Regions from separate parts of the Fusobacterium sp. FSA-380-WT-3A genome, predicted to be linked through region 3. Evidence: riboswitches for the same ligand, from Rfam matches in the RefSeq annotation. Region 3 holds a riboswitch; each other region holds the start of a gene.
What was found. A riboswitch is a leader RNA that binds a small molecule or an ion and turns the genes downstream of it on or off. The one in region 3 is predicted to bind lysine.
Positions count from the first base shown of each region.

Region 1: linked by a shared signal. The riboswitch ahead of HF862_RS03810 (Na+/H+ antiporter NhaC family protein) and the one ahead of HF862_RS01180 (Na+/H+ antiporter NhaC family protein) in region 3 are both predicted to bind lysine.
Region 2: linked by a shared signal. The riboswitch ahead of HF862_RS06425 (aspartate kinase) and the one ahead of HF862_RS01180 (Na+/H+ antiporter NhaC family protein) in region 3 are both predicted to bind lysine.

Region 1 covers NZ_JABAFQ010000003.1:145,009-153,289, forward strand. The annotation lists gene HF862_RS03800 (APC family permease) at 1-738, opposite strand, end outside; gene HF862_RS03805 (flavodoxin family protein) at 904-1,446, shown strand; gene HF862_RS03810 (Na+/H+ antiporter NhaC family protein) at 1,643-3,040, opposite strand; lysine riboswitch at 3,195-3,368, opposite strand; gene HF862_RS03815 (ribonuclease HII) at 3,571-4,179, shown strand; gene HF862_RS03820 (YraN family protein) at 4,199-4,573, shown strand; gene HF862_RS03825 (zinc ribbon domain-containing protein) at 4,557-4,775, shown strand; gene HF862_RS03830 (ComF family protein) at 4,747-5,418, shown strand; gene HF862_RS03835 (hypothetical protein) at 5,402-6,004, shown strand; gene tpiA (triose-phosphate isomerase) at 6,127-6,882, shown strand; gene gpmI (2,3-bisphosphoglycerate-independent phosphoglycerate mutase) at 6,914-8,281, shown strand, end outside.
Region 2 covers NZ_JABAFQ010000009.1:24,060-32,340, forward strand. The annotation lists gene dapA (4-hydroxy-tetrahydrodipicolinate synthase) at 1-653, opposite strand, end outside; gene HF862_RS06420 (aspartate-semialdehyde dehydrogenase) at 664-1,659, opposite strand; gene HF862_RS06425 (aspartate kinase) at 1,683-2,888, opposite strand; lysine riboswitch at 2,999-3,172, opposite strand; gene HF862_RS06435 (M20 family metallopeptidase) at 3,332-4,525, shown strand; gene HF862_RS06440 (hypothetical protein) at 4,536-4,910, shown strand; gene HF862_RS06445 (4-hydroxyphenylacetate 3-hydroxylase N-terminal domain-containing protein) at 5,084-6,631, opposite strand; gene HF862_RS06450 (energy-coupling factor ABC transporter substrate-binding protein) at 6,772-7,089, opposite strand; gene HF862_RS06455 (energy-coupling factor ABC transporter permease) at 7,101-7,823, opposite strand; gene HF862_RS06460 (energy-coupling factor ABC transporter ATP-binding protein) at 7,810-8,281, opposite strand, start outside.
Region 3 covers NZ_JABAFQ010000001.1:238,698-246,978, reverse strand. The annotation lists gene HF862_RS01190 (esterase family protein) at 1-424, opposite strand, end outside; gene HF862_RS01185 (acetyl-CoA carboxylase biotin carboxylase subunit family protein) at 442-1,635, opposite strand; lysine riboswitch at 1,845-2,016, shown strand; gene HF862_RS01180 (Na+/H+ antiporter NhaC family protein) at 2,130-3,713, shown strand; gene HF862_RS01175 (uracil-xanthine permease family protein) at 3,859-5,202, shown strand; gene HF862_RS01170 (methylated-DNA--[protein]-cysteine S-methyltransferase) at 5,251-5,718, opposite strand; gene HF862_RS01165 (CaiB/BaiF CoA-transferase family protein) at 5,708-6,907, opposite strand; gene HF862_RS01160 (DUF3298 and DUF4163 domain-containing protein) at 6,920-7,582, opposite strand; gene HF862_RS01155 (SPFH domain-containing protein) at 7,675-8,281, opposite strand, start outside.

The DNA of each region.
Region 1 (8,281 bases), on a different contig from region 3:
TAAAGGTAAATTTCTTTTTGGATTTTTTATCTCTTCTGCTAATGTATTTAAGTTTGTCCAACCTTCATAAGCCCATAAAGTAGCCACAACAGCAAAAGCTATCATTCCAATTAAGCCTCTTTCACTAGTTTCAACAGCAGTTGATACACTAGCTAAAGAAAAATCTGGTTTTACATCTCCTACAAAAATAGCCACAAACATTATTAATAAAATAGGTATTAATTTTGCCACCATTGAAGCATTTTGAAGCCAACTTGAACCTTTAACTCCATAACAGTTATATATAGTTAATACAACTATAAGTACAATAGCTATCATTTTTATTGTAAAATCACTCATATCAAAGAAAGTTCTTAAAGCTGTAGGTAAAGCAATAGCTATACTAGCTACAGAACCTGGTCCACCAATAGCCCAATCAGTAAATCCTGTTAAAAAACCAACTATTGGATGAAAAGCCTCTGTTAAATATACAGTTCTTCCCCCAGCCTTAGGCATTAAAGTTCCTAATTCTGCATAACAAAGCCCTGCCATTAATGAGATTAATCCTCCTATAAGCCAACATAAAAGAGCTAAACCTAAATTCATATTAACTCTTTCTAATACATAAGAACCAAGATAGAAAATTCCTGACCCTATCATGATTCCTCCAATAATACTAACTCCCCCAAAAACTCCAATTTCTCTATTAAATTGAGTTTCTTCAGAGGTTAGATTTTTTATTCTCTCTTGTTCATTCATAAAAACTACCCCCTCTTTTATTTAATTAAAATAAAGTATATTATATATTCTTTCCATTGTCAAGAATTAATATTATAGTAGTTATATTAAATTCTCCTTGACTTTATAATGAAAAAGAGGTAAATATAAAATATGGGTAGAAAACTTTTATTAGGAGGATAAAAAATGAAAATATTACTATTAAATGGAAGTCCAAGATTTGAAGGAAATACAGAAATAGCTTTAAAAGTTTTAAAAGAAGAGATAGAAAAAAATATAAAAGGTGAAATAGAAACTATTAATCTTTCAAAATTACAAATAAAAGGATGTTTAGGTTGTGATTATTGTAAAACATCTGGTGGAAATTGTATTACAAAAGATGATGGACAAATGATAGCTGAAAAAATCCTTGAATCTGATGTTATTATTTTTGGTTCTCCAGTTTATTGGTGGGGAATAACTTCTCAAATGAAGGCAGCAATAGATAGAATATATATGAAAGGCGAATTTTTAGGAGGAAAATCTAAAAAAATAGGTTTGGTTACTGTTGGAGCTGCTGAACTAAGTGATGAAGAATATGATATTATAAAAAGACAATTCAAATGTATATGTGAATATTTAAAATGGGATTTCATTGGAAACATAGATGTTTCTGCTTATGGAAAAGGAGATGTTTTAAAAGATACTGATAAAGTAACTGAATTAAAAAATTTTTGGAAAAAAATCTAAATTTTAATCAAAATAAAAAGGATATTGTATTTTTGCAATATCCCTTTTATTTTTTATTATAAGAAAAAATTTATTTTCATAAAAATATTTCTTATTTACTTCATCAAAAATAATAAACTCACTTTTTTAATATTATCTTTATTATTCAAACTCTCTAACAAAACTACCTTATAGAAAATTTATTGATTATAAAATTTTATTTTTTTAATTTTACTTTTGGTTCTTCAGGAATATTAAATAATGGAATAAATTTATCTAATCCTGTTAAAGTCAAGATTAATATAGAAATTACAACTATTATAGAAAGAAAATTGTATTTCATAATATCTGTTGGCCTAAATTCATAAAGAGGGTAAACAACAGAAGCTATTCCTGTAAAAAATACAGTATAAGTATGCCAAGGAATAAATTGAGAACCAAAAACTCCCATAGCATCACTAAAACATCCATTTCTTAGACGTAATTTATATTTTTCCTCTTCACTTCCCTCTACAGTTTCATCAACTAAATTTTTTATTATTGGTCCTATAGTAACTATTTGAGCCATCTCATCAGCTAAAGCTACATTTCCTAATATAGAAAAAACTCCATTGTAAAACATTAGTTGTCTTACATTTTTAGATATTCTTTTTACTATTCTTGATAATGGTTCAAAAGCATTAATACTTCCCATAATTCCACCAAAAGCTGTTATCCACATCATCATTATAATAACACTTGCTCCAGCACTTGAAAAACCTGTGTACATTAAATCTAAAAATTCTGAAATATTTGGAATTGTTCCTGATATTAAACCAAATACTAGAGAGCTAATAATTCCTATAAAAAGACAAGCTAATGTTGGAAAACCTTTTATTGCTGATATTAAAACAAAAATTAAGGGTAAACACATATATAAAGGTACTCCATCTTTAACTTGATTCAAAAGAATAATTGCCGACTCTCTTTCAGACTTTAAAACTTCCCAAACATTATCAGGAATTTGATTGATAGCCTCATTTACATTTCCACTTATATTTGGTAATCCCATCATAACTGATACTACATAAAAAGTTATTATCCCAACTATAAGACATCCTAAAGACCAAACTCCTTGATGTCTTATTCTATGTATAACTTCTACTTTTTGTATTCCAGAACTTACAACTGTAGTATCTGAAATAAGCCCTATATTATCACCGAAACAAGCTCCTCCAGCAATAGCCCCTAAAGTTAATAGAATATTTCCACCAACTATATGGTTTAACCATAAAAATATAGGAGCACAAGCTGCAAAAGTTCCCCAAGATGTTCCTATTGTAATAGATAAAACACTTGTAACAATTATTCCTGTAACAGCTATTGTTTTTCCTGTTAAACCTAAATTTAAAGACATAATAATTATTGAAGCTCCTACTCCACTAGCCATAAAAGCTTCAGCCATAGCATAGGCTAACATTAAAATAAAAAACACTAACTGAATTTCCTTTACACTATTTACAGCTTTTTCTACAATTTCATTAAAAGAAAATTTTTCAGTTAACCAAGCAATTATTGCTACATATATAGTTGAAATTGGAGCTGCTATCAAAAAGTCCAATTTTATACCAACCATTAAAATTCCTAATAAAACAATAGGAGATAATTTTAATACCTCTATAAAAACTCCTCTTCTCTCGTTGTTTGTCACTTAATCCTCCTCAATAAAAAAGCCTTATATTATTAAAATATAAGGCAGAAAATATAAAATAAACTATATAATTTATAATCTAATTGATAGCTCTACACTAGTAAACTAATGTCAGTCTTATAGATGTTCTCTATAATCCCAAGTGTCTAAAGTTAGCTCTTTAAACCTTTCGGCAAAATTCCCTTTCAATAATAATCTATGCTTGCTAAACTCCTATTATCTAATAATGTCTTTTGCAACCTCTACCTTGAAAATATTAAATTGTCCAATACATATAATAACATTTTTTATATTTATTGTCAATTTTGTTTTTCATTTTCTTATTTATTTTTCTTTCTATGAATGTTATAATTAAATATAAATTTATTTTGAAAAGAATTTAATAAAATTAAAATACTTATTCTACAAAAATAAAAATTTTAAAATTAAATTAATATAAAGTTATAGGAGAAAAGATGAGTAAACTATATAAATTTGATATTGAAAAAGGAAAAATAATTTTAGGAGTAGATGAAGCTGGAAGAGGTCCATTGGCTGGCCCTGTAGTAGCTGCTGCTGTAAGAATAAGAGAATATCATGATTTTTTTGAAGATATTAATGACTCTAAAAAATTATCAGAAAAGAAAAGAGAAAATTTATTTGAAAAAATTTTAACTTTTTGTGATGTTGGAATTGGAATAGCTACTGTAGAAGAAATTGATGAGGTTAATATTTTAAATGCCACTTTTTTAGCTATGAATAGAGCTATTGAAGATATTAAAAGCCAAAATATTGATTATGATATTGTTTTAGTAGACGGAAATAAATTAATAAAAAATTATAATGGTAATCAAGAGTGTATTGTAAAAGGTGATGGAAAATCTTTATCAATAGCTACAGCTTCTATAATAGCTAAAGTTACAAGAGATAGAATAATGTTAAAATTTTCAGAAATATATCCTGAATATCATTTTGAAAAACATAAAGGTTATGGAACAAAACTTCATAGAGAAATTTTATTAGAAAAAGGACCTCTAGAAATTCATAGAAAAACTTTTTTAAAGAAAATTTTATCTAACTCTTAAGAAAAAAGTTAGGTTTAAAATGAAAAAATTTTTAAATAAAAGAGTTCAAGGAGAATATTTTGAAAATTTAGCATTAAATTTTTTAGAAAAAAAAGGTTTTCAATTAGTAGAAAAAAATTTTTATTCTCATTTTGGAGAAATTGATTTAATTTTAAGAAAGGACAATCTAATAATTTTTGTAGAAGTAAAAGAAAGAAGTAATCAAAAATTTGGAAATGGTTTTGAAGCTATTTCTAAGAAAAAATTAAGAAGAATGTTTTTAAGTGCTAATGAATTTATAGCAATAAATAAACTACAAAACTTTAATATCCGATTTGATGCAATAGCATTTGATGAAAATGGTAAATGTTATTGGATTGAAAACATATTGTGGGGTGATGAAATTGGATTTTAGATGTACAAAATGTGGAAGCAGCGATTATTATGTAAAAACAGCAATTTTTCCTGAAAAAGATTCAAAATTAAAAGTTGAATTTGGAACTTACTATCTAAAAATTTGTTCTGATTGTGGATATACAGAAATTTATTCAGCTAAAGTTGTTGATAAAGAACTTAAGAAGGTGAAAAATGTTCCAGAACCTAAACCTGCACCTTAGAAAATTTTTCTTTAACAATAGATGTAGTGTCTGCAATAATCTTCTATCTAACAGTGAAATATATATTTGTAATAATTGTAAAGAAAATTTTTTACATAATAATTCATTAAAAAAATTTAATGATGTATACTATATTTTTAACTATGATAAAAGTTTCAGAAATTTAATAAAAAACTATAAATTTCAAAATAGAAAATATATTGGATTTTTCTTAGGAAAACTTATAGAAAAAACTTTAAAAAAAGTGATAGAAGAAAATAATATAGATGTTATCATTCCTGTTCCTTTAAATAAAAAAAGATTATTTTCAAGAGGATTTAATCAAGTATCCTATACTTTAGATATTTTAAATATAAAATATCATGATGCAGCGAGAATAAAAAATACAAAACATATGAGTCATTTGTTGGATAAAAATTCAAGAAAATTTAATATAAATAAAGCTTTTTATATTCCTTTTCAAGTGGAAAATAAAAATATTTTAATAATAGATGATGTAATAACAACTGGAAACACTATAAGAGAATTAAAAAAAGAAATAAAAAATAGGGGAAAAGTAAAATCTATAACTGTCTTTTCTTTTTCTATGGCATCTAGTTTTAAAAAATATAATTATGGGGAGAATCATGACAATATTAATTGATAACAAAGAGTACATTCTAGAAAAACAATATAATAGTTTTGGAGAAATTATAAATGAAATCACAAAAAAACTTAAAGGAGAGGACAAAATATTAGAAAAAATAGTGGTTGATGGGGTTATACTTTCTAATACTTCTATTGTTGATATTTCAAAAGTATCTTTAATAGAAATTTATACAAAAAGTCACAGAAATATTTTATTTCAATCTTTATATTTATTAGAGGAATATATAGAAGAATATTTTAAAAGTTTAAAAACCTTAGAAGAGTTTGACCTTGAAGAAATAGCTTATGATATGAAAATAAATGAAATATTAAGTTTTTTAAACTGGACTTTAAATCTTTTATATAGTTTAAAAGAAAATACTTATATAGATTATTTATATTTTGGGTATAATGAGTTTTTAGACGATTTTAAAGAAAGTTATAATTCACTCATAAAAGCTCTGACACAAGGAGATTATGAAACTTCTTTTGATATTTTAGAATTTGAAATCTCTGATATGTTGTCTCTTTTAAGTGAAAATATCGAAAATTATAAAAGCGACATTATTTTAGAAGAACAATCATCAAATAATAGTAATTAAATTAATAACGGATAAAAATTAATCAAAAAATATTTATTTATTAACTTATAGAAAATTAGAAATTTTTTTTAGAATGTGATAAAATTAGTTATTAAGATAAAAATATTTAGGAGGATTTATTTATGAGAAAAACAATAATTGCAGGAAACTGGAAAATGAATAAAACAAATAAAGAAGCTGTTGAAATGTTAACAGAATTAAAAGAACTTGTTAAAGGAATAGATTCTGTTGGAATAGTAATTGGAGCTCCATTTACAGCTTTATCTGATGCTGTTAAAGCAGTAGAAGGAAGCAATATTAAAATAGCAGCTGAAAATGTATATCCTAAAGATTCAGGAGCATATACTGGAGAAGTTTCACCAGTTATGTTAAAAGATTTAGGTGTTGAATATGTTATATTAGGACATTCAGAAAGAAGAGAATATTTTAAAGAATCTGATGAATTTATAAACGAAAAAGTAAAAGCTGTGTTAGCTCATGGAATGACTCCTATTCTTTGTATTGGAGAAAAATTAGAAGATAGAGAATCTGGAAGAACTGATGAAGTTAACAAAACTCAAATTAGAGGAGGATTTGCTGGTCTTACTGAAGAAGAAGCTAAAAAAATAGTTGTAGCTTATGAACCAGTTTGGGCAATAGGAACAGGTAAAACAGCTACTCCAGAAATAGCTCAAGAAACTCATAAAGCTATTAGACAAGAACTTACTGAAATGTTTGGAGAAGAAGTTGCTAATGAAATCACTATCCAATATGGTGGTTCTATGAAACCAAACAATGCTAAAGAATTATTAGCTCAAGCTGATATTGATGGTGGATTAATTGGAGGAGCTTCTCTTAAAGCAACTGATTTCTACGACATTATTAAAGCAGCTTTATAATTATTTTATATTATTATAGAAAGGAAAAAAGATGACAAAAAAACCATTAATGTTAATGATACTAGATGGATGGGGAATAAGCACATGTGATACATGTGTTAATGCTATAAAAAATGCACATCCAGAATATTTTTTAAACCTTTTAAAAAATTATCCAAATTCCCAATTAAATGCTTCTGAAGAATATGTTGGATTACCTGCTGGACAAATGGGTAACTCAGAAGTAGGACACTTAAATATTGGAGCTGGAAGAGTTATTTATCAACCTCTAGTAAAAATAAGTAAAGATATCAAAGATGGAACTTTCTTTGAAATTGAAACTTTAAAAGAAGCTTTTGAATATGCTAAAAAACATAATAATAGAGTTCATATTGGAGGACTTTTATCTGATGGAGGAGTTCACTCTCATCTTGAACACTGTTTTGGACTTTTAGAAATGGGAAAAAGAGAAGGTGTAATTATGTATCTACATGCTTTCTTAGATGGTAGAGATACTGCCCCTACTTCAGGAGCTGGATACTTAAAACAAACTGAAGAAAAAATGTCTGAATTAAATTATGGAAAGATAGCTACTATTTCAGGAAGATACTATGCTATGGATAGAGATAAAAACTGGGATAGAACAAAAAGAGCTTATGATAATATGACTATTGGAAATGGTTTAGAATTTTCTTCTGTTGAAGAAGCTATAAAAACTTCTTATAACAAAGGAGTTACAGATGAATTTGTTGAACCTTCAATAATTGATAAAGAAGGAATAATTAAAGAGGGAGATGTATTTATAAACTTCAACTTCAGACCTGATAGAGCTAGACAGATTACAAGAGCATTAAATGATAAAGAGTTTTCTTATTTTGAAAGAGCTATAGCTCCTGTTAAAGTGTATTGTATGAGACAATATGATTCTACAATAGATGCTCCAGTTATATATGTTGATGAAGAAATTAAAAATACATTTGGAGAAGTTATTTCTAAAGCTGGTTTAAAACAATTTAGAACAGCTGAAACTGAAAAATATGCTCATGTTACTTTCTTCTTTAATGGTGGAGTAGAAACTCAATATGAAGGAGAAGTTAGAAAACTTGTTGCTTCTCCAAAGGTAGCAACTTATGATTTAAAACCTGAAATGTCAGCTTATGAAGTTACTGAAGGATTAATAGAAGCTTTAAATAGTAATGAGTATGATGTTTTTATTGTAAACTATGCTAATCCAGATATGGTTGGACATACTGGTGTTGTTGAAGCTACTGAAAAAGCTATAATAGCTGTTGATGAATGTGTTAAAAAAGTAGCTACAAAAATTCTTGAATTAGATGGAACTTTATTAATTACAGCTGACCATGGAAATGCCGAACTTATGGTAGACCCTGTAACAGGAGCTCCATTCACATCTCACACT
Region 2 (8,281 bases), on a different contig from region 3:
ATATTATGAATAATTTCAGGAATAATATTAGCTGATACAGATATTACTCCTTTTCCTCCTACTGATAAAATAGGAACTGTTAAATCATCATTTCCTGAATATATATCAAGCTCTGGAACTTGTCTTGCTACTTCTGTAGTATAAGACATATTTCCACTAGCCTCTTTTATAGCTACAATATTTTCAATACAAGCTAATCTTTTTAAAAGATTTATAGATAAATTTACACCAGTTCTACCAGGTACATTATACAATATTATTGGTAATTTTACAACTGAGGCTATTGATTTATAGTGTTCATATATTCCATTTTCATTTCCTTTATTATAATAAGGAGTAACTACTAATAGAGCATCTACACCTAATTCTTCAACTTTCTTACTAAACTCTACAGCTGTTTTTGTACAGTTAGAACCTGTTCCAGCTATTACTGGTATTCTTTTATTAATTTTTTCTACAGTAAATTTTATAACTTCTAATCTCTCTTCTTCTGTCATTGTTGAAGCTTCTCCTGTAGTTCCAACCACAACTATAGCATCTGTTTTATTTTCTAAATGAAATTCTAATAATTCCTCTAATTTTTTATAATTTACTTGATTATCTTTTGTAAAAGGTGTTACTAAGGCTACACCTGAACCAGTAAAAATTGACATTTTTATCTCCTTAAGCTAATTTATTTTTTATATCTCTAAATAATTCTGCTATTTGAACAGCATTAGTAGCTGCCCCTTTTCTTATATTATCTGCTACAGTCCATAAGTTTACACTATTTTCTGTACTGAAATCTCTTCTTATTCTTCCTACTAAAACTTTATCTTGTCCACTAGCTTCTGTAGCTAAAGGATATTCATTATTTTTAGGATTATCTACTAATATAATTCCTTCATATTCTCCAATAACTTTTTTTACTTCTTCTATATCAAATTCACTATTAAGCTCAGCTGTAATTGATACTGAGTGAGAATTTATAACTGGAACTCTTACACAAGTAGCTGTTACAGGTAAATCAGGAAGTTCTAATATTTTTCTTGTTTCATTTATCATTTTTATTTCTTCTTTTGTATATCCGTTATCCATAAATACATCTATATGAGGTAAACAGTTATTTACAATTTGATGTGGATAAACTTTAGGAGCTAATCCTTTTAATCCATTTTGTAAATCCTCTACACCTTTTTGTCCTGTACCTGATACAGCTTGATATGTATTATATATTACTCTTTTTAATCCATATTTTTCAGCTAAAGCTTTTAATGGAGCCATACATTGAATTGTTGAACAGTTTGGGTTTGCTATAATTCCATGATTTGTAAACGCTGCCTCTTTATTAACTTCTGGTACAACTAATGGAACCTCTGGGTCCATTCTCCAAGCTGAAGAGTTATCAACTACTAAACATCCTTTTGAAGCTGCTATTGGAGCATATTTTTTACTTATATCTCCACCAGCTGAAAATAGAGCTATATCAATCCCTCTATCAAAACTATTTTCTGTTAATTCTTCTACTGTATATTCTTTTCCTCTAAAAGTTATTTTTTTACCAGCACTTCTTGCTGAAGCAAATAAATATAACTCTGTTATTCCTAAATCTCTTTCCTCTAAAACTTTTAAAAATGTACTTCCCACTAATCCTGTAGCTCCTACAATAGCAACTCTCATATTTATCCTCCTCAAATTATTCTCTATAAATTAAATTCTTCTGCTACTACTTCTACTGCTTTATTTATATCTTTTCTTTCTATACTACATGAAACACTTATCTCTGATGTTGTTACTTGATAAAAATTTATTCCTGCTCTACTTAAAGCTGAGAAAAATTTACCAGATACTCCAGAGTTATTTATCATTCCTACGCCTACTATTGAAATCATTGCTAAGTTATCATTATATCCTAACTCTATACAAGGTAATTCCACTTTTATTCTTTCAATAGCTTGGTCTAATAAATATTTTTCTCCCTCTACACAACTAAATGATATTTTAGCTTTATTATCATTTGAAACATTTTGAGAAATCATATTTATATTTAATCCTACTTCATTAATTATTGTAAATATTTTTGCTATTTTTTCACTAGAATAATTAATATTTGAAAGAGTTGTTACTATTATCTCTTTTGTTATACTAATTCCTGTTACTAATTTATCCTCTAATACGTCATTCATATCCATTATCCAAGTTCCTCCTGTTTCACTTAAAGTTTTTCCAACAAAAATAGGTATATTATATTTTTTTCCAATTTCTACAGCTCTAGTTTCCATAACTCCAGCTCCTAAATTAGCCATTTCCATCATTTCTTCATAAGAAATTTTATCTAAAAACTTAGCATTTTTATAAAGTCTTGGGTCAACACTATAAATTCCCTCAACATCTGTATATATTCTACATTCACATTTTAGAGAAGCAGCTAAGGCAACAGCACTTGTATCTGAACCTCCCCTTCCTAATGTAGTTATATCTCCGTGGTCATTTATTCCTTGAAATCCAGCTACTATAACAACATTATTATCTTTTAAATATTCTTCTATTTTTTCTGTATCAATATTTTTGATTTTACTTTTTGTATGAACTCCTACAGTTTTTACATTAGCTTGATACCCTGTTAATGATACAGCTTTTTGTCCCAAAGAATTTATAGCTATTGACAATAGAGAAACTGTTTGTTGTTCTCCTGTAGATAAAAGTGAATCTAGTTCTCTTTGATTTGGTGAATCAGAGATTTCTTTTGCCATAGCAATAAGGGCATTTGTTGTTTTTCCCATTGCTGAAGCAACAACTATAATTTCATCATATTTTGTTTTCTTTAAGTTCACTACATATTCAGCTATTGCTTTAATTTTTTCAATAGTTGCTACGCTAGAACCACCATATTTTAATACTACTCTCATATATTATCTCCTTTTTTATTTTAAAATAAAAAACCAACAGACTTATCTGTTGGTTTATATTTCATTTTGAGATAATATAATTTATTTTTAGTATCACAACAATGAATAACACAACAGAAAGCACAACATTGAATATCAATGACAGTTATATGGATATTCTCCATATTCCCAACCTAAAAATCCTCCCTATAATTTTTAGATTTCGGCAAAATCCCCTTTCATTATATCTCAAAGTTAGGTAACTCAACATAATTACTTTTGTCATTTGCTCCTCAATCCGTTTCTTATTTTATTGTTGTCATTTTATAACAATTTCTATAAAAAATAAAATATAAATTTTATATCTTAAACTATATATTATATAAATTTATTTTTTATAATTTTTATTGTTTTATAGATTTTTTTTTGCTATAATTCTTATTAATTAATTTATGGAGGTTTTTATGAATAATTTAATTTTAAATAATATAGATAAATTTAATGATTGGTTTATAAAAGTTAGAAGAGATTTACATAAAATCCCTGAGTTAGATTTTGATTTACCAAAAACTACAAAATATATTTCTTCAACTTTAGATGAACTTAATATAAATTATAAAACAAATATTGGAAAAAGTGGAATTGTAGCTGATATTCCTGGAAAAGATTCTACTATTACCATTGCTTTAAGAGGAGACATTGATGCCTTACCAATATTAGAAAATAATGATTTTGAATTTAAGTCTGAGCATGTTGGAAAAATGCATGCTTGTGGACATGATGTTCATAACACAGTTTTATTAGGAGTAGCCAAAATTTTATCAGAAATAAAAGATGAAATTCCTTGTAATATCAGACTTATTTTTCAACCAGCAGAAGAAACTACTGGTGGGGCTCTTCCAATGATAGAAGAGGGAGTTTTAGAAAATGTAAATGCTATATTTGGACTTCATGTTGACCCTTTTGTAAATGTTGGAAGTATAGGTATTAAATATGGACCTATGTTTGCTTCTTCTTGTGGAGTAAAAATAAAAGTTATAGGAAAAAGTACTCACGGAGCCTTTCCAAGTGAGGGAGTTGATGCTATAGTTACTACAGCTCAAATTATTAGTTCTATCCAATCTATTGTTTCTAGAAATACAGATGCTAGAGATTCTGTAGTTATAACTTTTGGTACTATTAAGGGAGGAACAAAAGAAAATATAGTAGCTGGAGAAGTTGAAGTTACAGGAATTTTAAGAACTCTTTCTACTGAAAGCAGAGAATACAATAAACAAAGAATTAAAGAAATGAGTGAATTTGTAGCAAAAGGATATGGAGCTACAGCTATTGTTAATTTTAGAAATAGTTATAATGCTTTAATAAATCATGATGAATATGTGGATATTGTCAAAGAAGTTGGAAATGAAGTTTTAGGAAAAGAAAATGTTATTACTAAAAAATATTCAGAAATGGGGGCAGAAGATTTTTCTTATTATCTTGAAAGAGTTCCTGGAGCTTTCTTTTATTTAGGTGTTAGAAATGAAAGTATTGGAGCTTGTGAGCCATTACATAATGACAAATTTATGATAGATGAAAATGCTATTAAAATTGGAGTTAAAATCCAAATAGCTAATATTTTCAAAGCTTATGAAAATTTAAAAAATAATTTAAAATAAAGGTGAAAATATGTGGGAAATCTTAGAAATAATCTTTTTTATAATATTATTAATATTTATTTTTCAAAATGTGAAAAGGAGAAACAAAATTAGAGCTGGAGAAAAACTTACAGGAAAAATTGTTGAAGTTACTCCTCTAAAAAGACTGATAATTGAAATTGGAAATAAAAAAGAAAAAAAGAAAGTTCAAACCTTAGAATCAGGTTTATTTCAATATTCTAAAAAAAATATTGGTGAAAAAATTGAAGTTTATTATAACAAAGAAATCTACAATAAATGTTCATTGGTAGAATTTAATAAATGGGATTTAAAAAAATCTATAAAATTTTTCTTAATTTTTGTTATAATTTATACTGTCATTTGGATTTTTATTAATATAATTTAGTAAAAAAGGATTGTTATATTTTAATGACTCTGAAAATTCTTAGATAACTAAGAAATTAGAAACATTTTATTATAACAATCCTTTTATTGCTTAATTTATAAAATTTTCATTTATTAATTTTTATAATATTTAATAATTTTTTATTAAAATTTATAAATTAATTTTCTATTTAATTATTTTTCACTTCTAGGTAAATCTCCTATAGTACAAATACGTCCATTTCTTCTTCCAATATCATCAATAATCTCATCATTTTTACTTTCATCTTTTGTAATTCCACAAGCACTTTTAGCTATATTTTGAAGATGTTTCCAATCTGTAAATGAACGAGCCATTACTGTAGAAGCTTCTTGGTTTCCTCCACCATGAAGAGCCATTGCTGTCCAGTTAGAACCTCTAACCATATGCTCTATGAAACGAACTGCTCTTAATCTATCAAAAGAATCATATTCTGGATTTCCAGGATTAAAAGCTCTCCTACAAATTTCTCCAATTTCTGGTGAACGCATATCAAATTCTGAAGGAGCTGTTTCTCCAAATCCAGCAATAATGTCTCTAGCATAACGAACAGCATCAAAAGGCATTTTTGTACAAGTATATTTACATGTATGAGATAATAATGGATTAGGTATCCAGAAACCACTTGGATGCTTAAAACCTTCTACTCCTGAAGCTATCGATAGAGCATATACAGTTTCTGCTACCATAGCCATCTCTGTAAGTTTTGTTTTTATATGTCCTGCCTTTTGAACTCCTACCATTTCTGTTATTAAACTAGCTGCTCCACAAAGAGCTGAACATCCACCAGCTTTACATCCACCAGCTGTTAGACGGTGAACAGCTGTAAAATAACTTAGAAGACGACCAACATACTTAGTTTCTCCACACATAAATACTCTTTCATTAGGTACAAATACTTTATCAAAATAAACCATTGCTTGATGGTCAGCGTATTTTTTACCTAAATCTATACCTTCTATATCTCCTCCTACTTCAAAGAATCTTTTATCTTGAGGTGTACGTCCTAAAACAAAAGTGATATTTGGAGAATCAGCTGGTATAGCACATGCTAAAGCAAAATCTTTATCTTCTGGTTGCATAGCTGTTGTAGGTACTATAATAATTTCATGAGCAAATAAAATACCTGTTTGATTACATTTGTATCCACTAATTACAATACCATCATCTCTTATTTCATCAATGTGAACATAAGAATCTCTATCTGGTTGTTTATGTGGTGGTAAAGTTCTTAATCCTTTTACATCAGTAACTGTAACTGTACAAGTTAAATCATTTTTTTGAACATAATCTAAAAATTTCATAAACCTATCAAAATAATTAGTTCCTAAATCTTGATCCATATCATAAGTACATGGTCCTAAACCAGCAAAAGCTTCTGACCCTGTACAACGATGAGTACAACATCCTATAACTTCAGCTAAAGCTCTAGCTGCTCTTGTTTTTCTATTAGCATCTTCTGGAGAACCTAAAGGTGCATTGTAAATACTAACATCTTCTCCATTTAAATGAGATTTAACTGTTATTAATTCTTTCCAATTAGGATTACTTTGTAATTCATATACTTTAGATATTGCATTAAAGCTAGCAGATAATACAGGATATGTAGTCAAGTCTTCTATTTTTTTTCCTAAAAACCAAACATTCATAGGTTTTCTTGCTCTGATACTATTTTGATATTCTTCTCTTGTCATTAGTCCCATAATCATACCTCCTTTTAATCCAATTAACTAATATATATTTTTACATATTTTGACGTTAAAAAAGAACTAAAAGTTTTATTATCAGCATAATAATTTTATATTGAAACATTTAAATTTTATCATATTGAGGAAATAATATGTTATAAATCCTCTTCCTCTTTTCCTAATCTTTTTCTTTCATACATTCTTCCCATATAAAAAGCTATAATCCCAACTCCTATAGCAGTTTGAAGACAGAAAAATAAACTCTCTACTTCTCCAGGTAGCTCTCCACCTATTGCTTTTTCTAAAATTGGAGTAAACCATGGTTCATATTCATTATTTATATTTTCTATCATTATACTACCTGCATTATCAGAACCACCAAATTCTGCATTTTTTAAAATGAAAATGGGAGAGAATACTATTAATATTACTATGATTAATAAAGTTATTACTATTTTTTTATCTTTTTTCATAAACTTCTCCTTTAAAATCCTATATTCTTTAATTCTTTTCTAGCATAGTTTTCAAGTCCAATTATAATAATAACTGTTAATATTCCCTCTATAATAGCAAGAGGTAATTGAGTTGGAGCAAATACTCCTAAAAATTTTATACTTGAAACTAAAAATCCCCCCTCTGTTGATGGAAATGCTAATCCTAATTGCAAACTTGTTACACAATAAGTTATTAAATCTCCTAACATAGCTCCAAAAAATATTGCTATTCTTTTATTAATTTTTAATTTTAATAATAATTTATAAACAACAAAAGTTACTATAGGTCCTACTATACACATAGAAAATATATTAGCTCCTAAAGAAGTAAGTCCCCCATGGGCTAAAAGTATAGCTTGAAATAATAAAACTATTGTTCCCAACACACTTACTGCCAATGGTCCAAATAATATTGCACCTAAACCTACTCCTGTCATATGAGAACAACTTCCTGTTACAGATGGAATTTTTAAAGATGAAATTACAAATATAAAAGCTCCTGACATAGCTATTAAAGTTATATTTTTTCTATTAGCTTCTATATTTTTTCCTAATCTTTTAGTTCCTAAATATAAAAATGGAATTGAAATAATACCCCAAATTATACAAAAGTTTAATGGTAAATACCCCTCCATTATATGCATTCCATAAGAATTTAAAGATATACAAAACATTAACAAACATATTATGAGAACATTTTTATCTCTCTTCACTTTTTCCTCCTAAAATATTTTTTATTTCTTTCATAGTTTTTGGAAACTTATTTTCTTTTAATAACCCTTTTAGTTGTAACTCTTCTGCCATTTCATATAATATAGGTTTTCTTAAATCAAGTTTTTGTAAAATTTCCTGATTTCTAAATATTTTTTCTGGAATGTCACTAGCAATTACTCTTCCATCTAAAAAAACTATTATTCTATCAGTAAATTTATAAGCAAAATCTATATCATGAGTTGAAATAATGAGAGTTTTCCCCTCTCTATTTAATTCCTCTAAAGTAATTTCTAATTCTTTAATACTTTTTTGGTCTAACTCTGAGGTAGGTTCATCAAAAATAATAATTTCAGGTTCCATTACCACAATGCCAGCTATAGTTAATCTTTTTTTCTCACCTCCACTTAAATAATGTGGTGGTGTCTTTAAATATTTTTCTAAATTGAATTTTTTCCCT
Region 3 (8,281 bases):
CAAAAACATCTGGACGACGGAAAAAGAAATTAGCTGAATGATATGCTCCCATACTACATCCTGTTGTTAAAAATTTTCCATAATAGTAGTTTCCAGAAGTTTCTTGATAAATTTCCCTAAATCTAGGAATAGCTTCATTAATTATATAGTTAAACCATTTTTCATGTTGTTCTATTCTTTGTTGATAATCCCCATTCTTTCTAGACCAACTTTCTAAATCTATACTATCAACACAAAATAGTTGAATTTTTCCCTCTTCTATATAATTTTTTATACACTCAACCATTCCAAATCCTTCATAATCAAAAAATCTTCCATCTTGAGCCGGAAAAACCACACAAGGTTTTCCACTATGTCCATAAACTTTAAACTCCATATCTCTTCCTAAAGAATGGCTGTATTCTCTATAATAAGCTATATGCATATTCTCTCCCCCTTTTTCTAGTATTGTTTTAAGTAATCATTTTCAAATTCTAGGCATTGCTCTAATGTTTCAAATCTTGCAGTAATCATATCATTTCCCATAGCTGCAGAAAATACATCAGGCATTCTTTCTATCATCACTATATTATTTTTATATTTTTCTAAAATCTCTTCTCTTGAATTTACATAATTATGTTCATCCCTTCTTGAAGCATAAATACAATGATATGGTCTTGAGTTAGGGTCAAATCTTCCTTCATCAAAGCAAATCATATTTGCCCAAATTTGATAAACATCTATATTGTTAGCAAAATTCATCATATCAGGAGTATATCCTCCAGGTGGACGCATATTAACTTCTAGACCTAATATTTCTCCTTTTTTTGCTAATCCTGGTTTATCTTCCAAAAGTCTAAAAAATTCACAATGGAAAAAACGACTATTTGTATCAAAAGTTTGGACAGTTTTTCTACCAGTTTCTTTTAAATCTTCTGGGATAACCCTATAAGAATAATAACTAACATCTTTTTTCTCATTTACAATATCCATAATAGGAATAGGATAAGCATGAGCAGTTTCGAAAACTATTTCTTTTTTACTATTTACTATTCCATCATATGAAAGTAACTCTCCATTTATAAATTCTTCCATTATGTATTCCACTTGTTTATCATATGTTTCATAGAAAAAATTAAATTCTTCATTACTATCAAGTCTATAAGTAGCAGCTGCTCCAACTCCATTATTTGGCTTTACAATTACAGGATAACCAACTTCTTCAATAAAATTTAAAGAATTTTCATAATTATCAACTATATGATAACGAGCTGTTTTTACTCCTGCCATAGCATAAAACTCTTTCATTTTACTTTTATATTTTATACCAGCTATTCTATCATTTTTTAATCCTGTATTTACATTAAAATCTGTACGAAGTTTAGCGTCTCTTAATAGCCAATATTCATTGTTACTTTCTATCCAATCAATTTTTCCATATTTGAAAGCAAAGAAAGCACAAGCTTTGTAAACTTCATCATAATTTTCTAATGATGAAACTTTATAATATTCATTAAGAGAATTTTTTAACTCTGGAGATAAACTGTCATATTCTGCGTCCCCAATCCCTAATATATTAACTCCATTATTCTTCAATCCTCTACAAAAATTCCAATAACTTTTTGGAAAATTTGGAGATAAAAATATAAAATTCATCACACTCACCCCTTTTTTTAAATATTAACATATATTATCATATATTTTTAGTATATTCAATATATTTTTTTATAACTTTATAAAAAATTACAACAGTTTTATATGATAGATTATATTTATATTTTTTATTTATTTTATAAAAATATATTTTTTAACTTTTGTATTGACTTTTATATAAATAAGTAGTATAATGCACAAAAGTAAATAAGCTAGAGGATAGAGGTTGCAATTTTCAAGAGTAATCTAAATGTAAAAAGTTGGTGAACTGTTATTTAGACAAAAGGGGAAATTGCCGAAAGAATTATACTACACCATATAATTCTTGGGCTATTACAAAATATGTAATAGACTGTCACAAATTTGTGGAGAGCTATCAAAGTAAATTAGTTTTATCATTATCACTAATTGAATATAACTCATTTTTGTGAAGCCTCATGTTAATTGTGGCTTTTTTTATTTGTCAACATTAATTTTTTATAAATATGGAGGGTTTTATGAAAAAAAGTTTTATTAGAAGCATTTTAATATGCTCAATGTTTTTACTGCTATCTGTCTTTTCTTTTGCTGGAGAAGAAACTTATCAACCAGCACTTTATTCTACATTTTGGTCATTAGTACCACCTGTAGTAGCTATAGTTCTTGCTCTTATAACTAAAGAAGTTTATAGTTCTTTATTTATAGGAATAACTGTTGGAGGTTTATTCTATTCAGGATTTACTTTTGAAAAAACTGCTACTCACATTTTACAAGATGGATTTATTTCAGTTCTTTCAAATAGTTATAATGTAGGAATTTTAATTTTCTTAGTTGTTTTAGGAACTATGGTTTGTCTTATGAATGCAGCTGGGGGGTCATTAGCTTTTGGTTTGTGGGCTAGTAAAAAAATAAAATCTCGTATATCAGCTCAACTTGCTACAATATTATTAGGTTGTTTAATATTTGTTGATGACTATTTTAACTGTTTAACTGTTGGAAGTGTTATGCGTCCTGTTACAGATAAATATAATGTATCTCGTGCAAAACTAGCTTATATTATAGATTCAACAGCAGCTCCAGTATGTATCATTGCTCCTATTTCTTCTTGGGCAGCAGCAGTTACAGGATTTGTTCCTGGAGAAGATGGATTTTCTATATTTATTCAAGCTATCCCTTATAATTTCTATGCTCTTCTTACAATTTTTATGTTAGTGACATTAGTTATTTTTAATGTAGACTATGGACCAATGAGAATTCATGAAGAAAATGCTTTAAAAGGAGATTTATTTACAACTGCTGACCGTTCATTTGTTACAGAAGAAGTTCAAGAAAATAAAAAAGGTTCTGTATTAGATTTAGTAATTCCTATTATTTTATTAATTATTTGTTGTGTAATTGGAATGGTTTATACTGGAGGATTTTTTAGTGGAGCTACATTTGTAGAAGCTTTTTCAAGCAGTGATGCTTCATTAGGACTTTCTTTAGGAAGTATATTTGCTATGATATTAACAATAATTATTTATTCTGTAAAAAGAGTTTTAAGTTTTCATGACTGTATGGGTTGTATTCCAGAAGGATTTAAAGCTATGGTTCCAGCTATAATAATTCTTACTTTTGCTTGGACTTTAAAAGCTATGACTGATAGTTTAGGAGCAGCTCCTTATGTAGCTCATTTTATGGAAACTTCAGCTAGTTCTTTAATGAATATGTTACCAGCTATTATATTCTTAGTTGGTTGTGGACTTGCTTTTGCTACTGGTACTTCTTGGGGAACATTTGGAATTTTAATTCCAATAGTTGTTGCTGTATTTGATGGTGACCATCAAATGATGATAATAGCAATTTCTTCTTGCATGGCTGGAGCTGTTTGTGGAGACCACTGTTCACCAATTTCTGATACTACTATAATGGCTTCTGCTGGAGCTCAAAGTAATCACGTAAACCATGTTTATACTCAATTACCTTATGCTCTAACTGTAGCTGCTATATCTTTTATTTCATATATTATTGTAGGATATACTAGAAATTTATTTTTAGCTCTTCCTTTTGGAATGATAGCTCTTGTAGTTATTTTATTAGTAACAAGAAAAAGACATATCTAATTTAACATAATAAAATAATAAAACAAAATGTTGATTATAAATTAATTTTTTATAATCAACATTTTTTTCATTACTAGATTTTATTAAAAAAATATGATAAAATATTCTGTATTTAAAATATTACATTTGTTTTTATGGAGGAAAAATGTTAAAGGAAAATAAAAATTTAACAGAATCTAGTGAGTTATTCAAAATAGATGGAAAACCTTCTTTTTTAGAAGCTCTACCATTAGCCTTTCAACATATTGTAGCTATGTTTGTAGGAAATGTTGCTCCCATTTTAATTGTATCTAGAGTTGCAAAATTAGACCAAAACATCATTACAATTTTGATTCAATGTTCTATGTTAACTGCTGCCATTGCCACTTTTATACAAATTTATCCTATTGGAATTTTTGGTTTGCAAACAGGGTCTAAATTACCTGTAGTAATGGGTGTAAGTTTTGGATTTTTACCAACTACTTTAGCAATTTTGTCTGATGGTTCAGGAAGTTTGCCAATATTATTTGGTTCTCAAATAATGGGTGGAGTAGTTTCTATTTTAATTGGAGGATATTTAAAAAGAATAAGAAAATTTTTTCCACCTTTAGTAGCTGGAACAGTAGTTTTTTCCATTGGTTTATCTCTATTTCCTATAGGAATTAATTATATGGCTGGTGGAGTTGGAAGTCCTACATATGGCTCTTATGAAAACTGGGCTATAAGTTTAATAGTTTTAGGAATAGTTTTATTTTTTAATCACTATACTAAAGGAATTGCAAAATTATCTTCAATTTTAATTGGAATGACTATTGGATATATAATCTCTTTATTTTTAGGAATTGTAGATTTTACTCCTGTAAAAGAAGCTTCTTGGTTTGCTCTACCTAAATTCTTTGTATTTGGACCACCTCAATTTGAAATTGGTTCTATAATAGCTATGTCTATTATGTATCTTGTAACTGCTATTCAAGCTGTAGGAGACTTATCTGCTGTCACTTTAGGAGGAATGAATAGAGAAGTTACTGATAAAGAGTTGTCTGGTGGAGTTATTGGAAATGGTTTCAGTGCTTTAGTAGCTTCTGCTTTAAACTCTTTTCCAACAGCAACATATTCACAAAATGTTGGATTAGTAGTATTAACAAAAGTGGTAAGTAGATATGTAATAGGAATGGCTGCTACATTTTTATTAATAGCTGGTTTTATGCCAAAATTTGGAGCTATAATAAATACAATTCCTTCAGCTGTAATCGGTGGGGGAACTATAACAGTTTTCTCTATGATAAGTATGACTGGAATACAAATTATCAGTAAAAATGGAATTACTGGAAGAACAATGATAATAGTTGGATTATCTGTAGCTTTAGGTTCTGGGATAGGTCAAGTACCACAAGCTATTGCTCAATTTCCTCAAATTATAAAATTAATATTTGGTTCTAGTGTTGTAATGTCAACTCTACTTGCTTTATTACTAAATCTTATTCTTCCAAAAGAAGAAGAGAAAAAATAATAAAAGAAAAGCTAAAGATTGGATTTTTCCTCTCTTTAGCGTTTTTATTTATATATTTTCTTTTTCAAAATCAAGAAGATATTTTTTTATATCTAATCCTTTTGCATATCCAACTAATTTCCCATTGCTTCCTATAACTCTATGACATGGAATTACTATTATAAATGGATTTTTATTATTAGAATTTCCTATGGCTCTAGCTCCCTTTGGACATCCTACATTTATACCAATTTCTTTATAAGTTCTAGTTTCACCATAAGGAATTTTTTCCAATTCTTTCCAAACTTTTATTTGAAAATCTGTTCCTTTAAAGTTTAATGGTAAATCAAATTTTTTTCTCTGTCCTAAAAAATATTCTTTTAATTGTTTTACGGCTTTTTCTCCTATATCATCACTTTGATTATTTTCAAAATCTATATTTTCTATTAACTCCACAGAATTTATATAATTTTCATCATAAATTATTTCTAGAAGTCCAATAGGAGATTTATAATATTTTTTATAATTATTTTTCATACAGAGATGTTGCTCCAACTTCTATTAAGTTTTTAATATCTTCTTCTGAATATCCTAATTTTTCAAGTATCTCTTTTGTGTGGTAACCTAAAGGATATCCACTTTCCTTATATTCTATAGGACATTCTGAAAGTTTTAATGGAGTTCCCATTTGCTTTACAATTTTTTCTTGAGAATTAGCTACTTTTACGTCTACAACTAATTTTCTATCTTTTATATGTTCATCTTCTAACAAAGCTTCCCTCATATTTAAAACAGGTTCTACACAAACATCTTTTCCTTCAAATATATCCAGCCATTCTTTTAAAGTTTTTTCTAATAATCTTTTTCTAATTTTTTCTTTCATCTCTTTTACATTTTCAGGCATTACTGTTTCTTTGATAAGTTCTGGAAGTTCTATACAATTACAAAAGTTTTCCCAAAATTTTGGTTCAAGAGAACCAACACTTAAATATCTATTATCTTTTGTTTCATAAAAATCATAGGCACTTCCACCATTAAGTCTTGTTTTTTCTCTTTGTGGTTCTATTCCATTAACTAAGAAACTTGCCCCTTCCATAGCATGAAATGGAATAAGTCCATCAAACATAGATATATCAATATATTGTCCTTTTCCTGTTTTTTCTCTGAAATATACAGCAGAGAGAATACCTATAACAGAATGAAGAGAACCAACTCCTATATCTGCTATTTGCATATTTGTTAACACAGGGCCTATATTTTCTTTTCCTGAATAATTCATATTTCCACTTCTAGCAAGATAGTTTATATCATGGCCAGCATTATTTTTTAAAGGTCCTGTTTGTCCATAACCTGTTAGAGAACAATATATAATTTTAGGATTTACTTTTTTCAAATCTTCATAACCAAATCCTAATCTATCCATTACTCCAGGTCTAAATTGTTCAATTACTATATCATATTCTTTTATCAATTTATATATAATTTCTTTAGCTTTTTCTGTTTTTAAATTAAGAAAAAGATTTTTCTTATTTCTTCCAAGCCAAGCTTGATTGGCAGTAATATCACAACCATCTATATAAGGAGGATAATCAGCCACTATATCTTTTTTATCAGGAGCACTTATTTTTATAATATCAGCTCCTAAATCCCCTAACATAAGAGTAGCATAAGGTCCTGGTAATAATGTTGAAAAATCTAAAATTTTTAATCCTGTTAAAGCTCCCATAATATCACTCCACTATATTTTTAAATATTTTTCTATTTGCTCTTTTGTAAATGTAAATTCTGGTGTACCTTCTGAATAAGGTGCTATGGCATATTGTTGGTATCTAATTACAAATTCATTTCCTCTAAAAAACAAAACAGCATTATCCAAATCAACAGCCCTCATTGTTTTTTCACCAAAATAATTAACATCTCTTTTCTCTAAAGGTTTTCTTAACTCAGATTCTATTTTTTTAATTATCTCTTGCTCAAAATATTTTTTCGCTCCTTTAGAAAAAATATCATTAAAAGCTAGATTTTTTCCTGTTTCTGAATTTATATTATAAGAAGTAAGTCCTGTTGTTCCATGAGCTCCTCCTGTATAAAAATAATTCATTACCAAAGTAGATGTTATCCCAAAATTATTTTTGAACTCTTTAAAAATCATCTTAGCTTCATAAGGTCTATTTTTATGTGGATTATTCATTCCCTCTTTTCTAAACCCTTTTATATTATCATTAACAATTTTTTCAATCTCATTATTTACTGATAAAGATTTTTCATTTAAAATAAATTCAGGATATGAAAATTCATATTTATATTTTTCTGTTTCTTCATTTTTTGATATTGTCTTTACATCTACACTAGCTAAAGCTAAAGTAGAAAATAAAAAATAAAATAATAATTTTTTCTTCATAGTAATACTCCTTTGTAATTTAGTCGTTATTTAGAGTTTATTTTTTTATAAAAAGTTTAAAAAAAGAGTTGGTTACCCAACTCTTAAAAAAACTATTTTTTTGTTCCCTCATGAAAAATTTCACTAAATGTTGTAAGATTTTGTAAATCACTAGGAATTATTATTTTTGTAGCTTGTCCATCAGCCACTTTTACAAAAGTTTCCATACTCTTTAGAGCAAGTACAGATTTATCTGCTCCAGCTTCTTTTAAAAGTTTTATTCCCTCTGCTTGAGCATTTTGAATTTTTAATATAGCTTCAGCTCTTCCTTCAGCCTCTCTTATCTCAGCTTCTTTTTTAGCCTCAGCTCTTAATATAGCAGCTTCTTTTTCTCCCTCAGCCACAAGAATAGCTGATTTTTTTTGCCCTTCTGCTTTTAATATTGATTCTCTTCTTTCTCTTTCAGCTTTCATTTGTTTTTCCATAGCATCTTGAATTTCTGCTGGTGGAATAATATTTTTTAATTCCACTCTATTAATTTTTATACCCCAAGGGTCTGTTGCCTCATCTAGTATAGCCCTCATTTTAGTATTTATTGTATCTCTTGAAGTAAGGGTATGGTCAAGCTCCATCTCTCCAATAATATTTCTAAGAGTTGTAGCTGTTAAATTTTCAATAGCATTAAGTGGCCTTTCAACACCATATGTATATAATTTTGGG